Regions from separate parts of the Solwaraspora sp. WMMB335 genome, predicted to be linked through region 2. Evidence: riboswitches for the same ligand, from Rfam matches in the RefSeq annotation. Region 2 holds a riboswitch; the other holds the start of a gene.
What was found. A riboswitch is a leader RNA that binds a small molecule or an ion and turns the genes downstream of it on or off. The one in region 2 is predicted to bind cobalamin.
Positions count from the first base shown of each region.

Region 1: another riboswitch for cobalamin. It lies ahead of ACN27F_RS02135 (VWA domain-containing protein); the one in region 2 lies ahead of ACN27F_RS33465 (ribonucleoside-diphosphate reductase subunit alpha).

Region 1 covers NZ_JBMHMF010000001.1:494,611-496,805, forward strand. Annotated here, with positions in the region: gene ACN27F_RS02135 (VWA domain-containing protein) at 1-816, opposite strand, end outside; cobalamin riboswitch at 899-1,029, opposite strand; gene ACN27F_RS02140 (CbtA family protein) at 1,182-1,418, shown strand; gene ACN27F_RS02145 (hypothetical protein) at 1,435-1,629, shown strand; gene ACN27F_RS02150 (LuxR C-terminal-related transcriptional regulator) at 1,845-2,195, shown strand, end outside.
Region 2 covers NZ_JBMHMF010000001.1:7,827,876-7,830,070, forward strand. Annotated here, with positions in the region: gene ACN27F_RS33465 (ribonucleoside-diphosphate reductase subunit alpha) at 1-1,070, opposite strand, end outside; cobalamin riboswitch at 1,211-1,418, opposite strand; gene ACN27F_RS33470 (ATP-binding protein) at 1,737-2,195, shown strand, end outside.

The DNA of each region.
Region 1 (2,195 bases), 7.3 Mb from region 2:
GTCCACCCGGTACGCCAGGCAGATCCGTGCGATCCGGTCGATCTCATGGTCGGGCAGGGCCACCCCGGGCAGTGCCTGTCGGGCGGCGCGGACCTGCTCGGCGAGCCGCTGATCGGCGTCGTACCAGGCGCCAGCGAACCCGGCCGGATCGGTCTCGTAGGCGAGCCGGCGGCGTACCACCTCGGCCCGGTCACCGACCTCGACCGGTGCGGTCACCGAGACCACCAGGCCGAAGCGGTCCAGCAACTGCGGGCGCGGCTCGCCTTCCTCCGGATTCATGGTGCCGACCAGCAGGAACCGGGCGGCGTGGCTGACCGACAGCCCGTCGCGTTCGACGTGCGCCCGGCCCATCGCGGCGGCGTCCAGCAGCAGGTCGACGAGGTGATCGGGTAGCAGGTTGACCTCGTCGACGTAGAGCAGGCCGCGGTGGGCGGCGGCGAGCAGGCCCGGCTCGTACGCCTTGGTGCCGGCGCCCAGCATCCGCTGGATGTCGATGGTGCCGACCACCCTGTCCTCGGTGGCCCCGACCGGTAGCTCGACCAGGGCTGCCGGACCGCGCCGGCCGGCGACCGGCGCGGTGTGCGGCCCGTCCGGGCAGCCCGGATCCGGCACGGTCGGGTCGCAGCCGAACCGGCACCCGACCACCCGGCCGACCTCGGGCAGCAGGGCGGCGAGCGCCCGGACGACGGTGGACTTGGCGGTCCCCTTCTCGCCCCGGATCAGCACCCCGCCGATTCCGGGGTGCACCGCGCCGAGCAGCAGCGCCTGCCGCAGGTCAGCGAGGCCGACCACGGCGGAGAACGGGTACGGCGTCATCGGGTGACCCGGCGGCTGGTCATGTCGTATCCCTCCCGCGGGTGTCCGCGCCCGCGTGCCGGTGGACCAACCGAGCGGCCGGAGTCTCCTGGCTGCCGGATCGTCGTCACACCCCGGCCTTCCCGCCGGATCTCGGCGGTGGCGCGGTGTCGCGTTGGGACGTGGCTCCCCGGTCACAGTGGCGGGACCGCCCCGGATTCGCACCGGGTTCCTCCGCGCACCGCTCGTGTGCCGGTCATGCTCGCCTACCGCGGGTCGGCTCGTCAACGTCGCGCTGGTCGCCAGCGTGACCACGACGCTCGCCATTGTCTTGACTTCCAGCTCAGCGGTACCCTGATCAGCGCCACGGTGCTCGGGAAGCCGGTGTGAATCCGGCGTGGTCGGCCGCGGCGACGGCCGTCGCCGGCTACGCCCTGTTACTGGCCTTCTGGCCGGCGACCGGGGTCGCGGTGCCGGCCGACGTACCCGCGTCCCTGCTGTGGGAGTTCCGGCTGGCGTCGCTGGGACAACTCGCCGTGCTGTGGACGGTCCTCGGAGTGGTTCTCGGGCTGCTGCTCACCCCGGTCCGCGCCGCCGTCCGGCCAGCCGTCGCGCCGGCATGACAGGGTGACCGGCCCGATGACCGCCGGCTGCCTCGTCACCGTCTGCCGTGGCTGCTGCTGCGGCACCAGCCGCAAGCACCCCGACGTCGACCACGACGGTCAGTTGCGTGCCCTGCGGGCGTCCGGCGCTCGGGTCCGGGTCGTCGACTGCCTCAACACCTGCGAACGATCCAACGTGGTGGTCGTCCAGCCGGTTCCGGCGGCACGGTGACGCGTGTGGCGGGCGTTGCTTGCCGGCTCCCCGTGCAGCCAGCAAGCAACGGCCTGGCGATGGCGCCGAGCCACCATCGCCCAGAACACAGCGAAGGGCAAGATTCTCACCGCACGGCTGCATGATTGTGCAACCGCTGACGCGACGGTCTTTCCCACACCGCGACGGCATGGTGAGCTGTGGCTGGCGACGAACGGGGGCGACGGGAGCGAGGTATGCCTGAGGTTGCCGGCACAATTCCACAACTGACCCGGTGGGGCGTGTCCGCTGACGCGGACCTGATCTACCGGGCACTGACCATGCTGGGTACGCGCACCGACACCCAGTTGGCTCACGAGCTCGGCCTGGCCCGCAAACGGGTACGCAGCGCGCTCGACGAGCTGTCCACTTTGTCGGCGGCAGCGCCGGCCGTCGACGGCTGGCGGCACCGGCCGGTGAGTCAGGTACTCGCCGGGCTGCACCGTCCCCGGGCCAGACCGATCAGCGAGCAGGAACTCTGGCGTCGGCACTTCGCCGCCCTGCACGGGATCGAACTGCCCGACCTGCACAGCCCGTTGTCCCGCTGG
Region 2 (2,195 bases):
ATCCAGTTGGCGAGGTTCAGGTTGTGCGTGCGCCGGGCGTCCTCGCCGGTGTTGTCCCGCAGCTCCAGGAACTCCTCGACGTCGGGATGCCACGGCTCCAGGTAGACACAGGCCGCGCCCTTGCGGCGACCACCCTGGTTGACCGCCGCCACCCCGGCGTCGAGCGTCTTGAGGAACGGCACGATGCCGTTGGACTTGCCGTTCGTACCCCGGATCAGCGCACCTCGACCGCGCACCCGGGACCAGGAGATGCCGATCCCGCCGGAGAACTTCGACAGCTTCGCCACCTGGTGGTACCGCTCGTAGATGGAGTCGAGCTCGTCGCGGGGGGAGTCGACCAGGAAGCAGGAGGACATCTGGGTGTGCCGGGTGCCCGAGTTGAACAGCGTCGGTGAGCTGGGCAGGTACGCCAGGCTGGACATCAGCTGGTAAAAGGCGATCGCCTCACCCGGGGTCTGCGACAGTCCGCACGCTACTCGCAACAGCCAGTACTGTGGCGTCTCCACCACCAGGCGGGACCGCGGATGCCGCAGCAGGTACCGGTCGGCGACCGTACGCAGCCCGAAGTACTCGAATCGGCGGTCACCGTCGAGGTCGACGGCGTCGTCGAGTTTGCGGGCGTTGCGGGCCACGAACGCGGCGGTGTCGTCGCCGATCAGTCCGAGCTCGTGGCCGTACCGGATCGACTGACTGAAACTCGCCACCTGCTGCCCGCGGACCTCCTTGTCCACGTACGCGGCCAGCAGCCGGGCCGCCAGCTTCGAGTACTGCGGCTCCTCGCCGATCAGCTCCGCCGCCGTCTGGATCGACAGCTTGTCCAACTCGGCGGTGGTGGCTCCGTCGTACAGGCCGCTGATCGTCTTGGTCGCCACCCGCAGCGGATCGACCTCGGCCAGGTCGGCGACCCAGCGCTCGACCGCTTTGACGATCTTGTTGACGTCCACCGGTTCGGTGTCGCCGTTACGCTTGCGAACCTGCATCACCTGCCGGCGTTGCTCCGACGCCGGCTGCGGTCCTACCCGTTGCGGCACCGGCTGAGCCGGCGCGACCTGTTCACGCGTCGTGGTCATGTCCCCCTCCTCATGCCTGTTCACCAAGGTCGGACAGGCACGCAGGGCGACGCCACCGGACCACGCGCTGGCGGGCGACCCGCCAGCGTCGGCCGGCTGATGGCGTCGGCCGTCCCGCGCGACCTCCGACCACCGCACGCGACGCGTACGGCGCGCTGGCAGGTCTTCGGACTCGTGGGCGTCGTAGCGTGCCTACTGGCCGTCGCTTCCCAGGCCCTGCCGGGCCCAGTGCTGTATGACGGCGGTCGTTCCCACTCACCGCTGCGGGGCAGTCCCGGACTCGCACCGGGTTCCCTCTTGCCTCGACTGCCGTGGAGCGGCAATCGAACCAGCTGCGGGTAACACCATATATGGGTGCGACGGAGAGATGGCAACACCAAATGCTGTGTCGGCGTGTCGCGGCGCTGAGTCACCCGAAGCTTGCCTCGGGTGACCGACGGATCGTGCGGGACCGGCGGGGACGGCAACCGCAATCGACCGGCGGGGACGGCAACCGCAATCGAAGGGCCGAACGATTCGACCGTGCGCCCAAGTATGTTCCGCGTTACGTAATCTGCCCGTTCTGTCACCGTCGTGTGGTCCGGGTAACGGTTCGAATATCGGCCAACTCCGGCGCGGGTGGTCGCGGCACCAGCAAGCGGGAAGTCCGACGTGAGGAGCTGCGTTGTGACGGAACGGACCTGCGAGATGTGCGGTGCCACGCTGGCGCCCGCCGCCGACGCCGGCAGACCGGCCCGATACTGCTCGAACGCCTGTCGTCAGCGGGCCTTCCGACGTCGCAGCCGCCCGGGTCCGAGGACCGCCGCCGGATCGACGGCCCACCCCAACCGGTTCGTCGGCCGCCGCCGCGAGATGAGCCTGTTGCGGCAACGGATGCCGGCAGCTCAGCTGGTCACCATCATCGGACCGGCAGGTGTCGGCAAGACCCGAATGGCGCAGGAGTTCGTCAAGTCGCTGCGTGGCCGGCAGATCCACTTCGTCCTGCTGGACTCGGTGCGGCGGCCGGGGCAGGTGCTCGCCGCGGTCGGCGCCGCGCTCGGCGTGGATGGCAGGCGGCAGCCGCTGCTGGACGCGATCGTCGACCGGCTGTCCGTCCGGCGCTGCCTGTTGGTGCTGGACAACTGC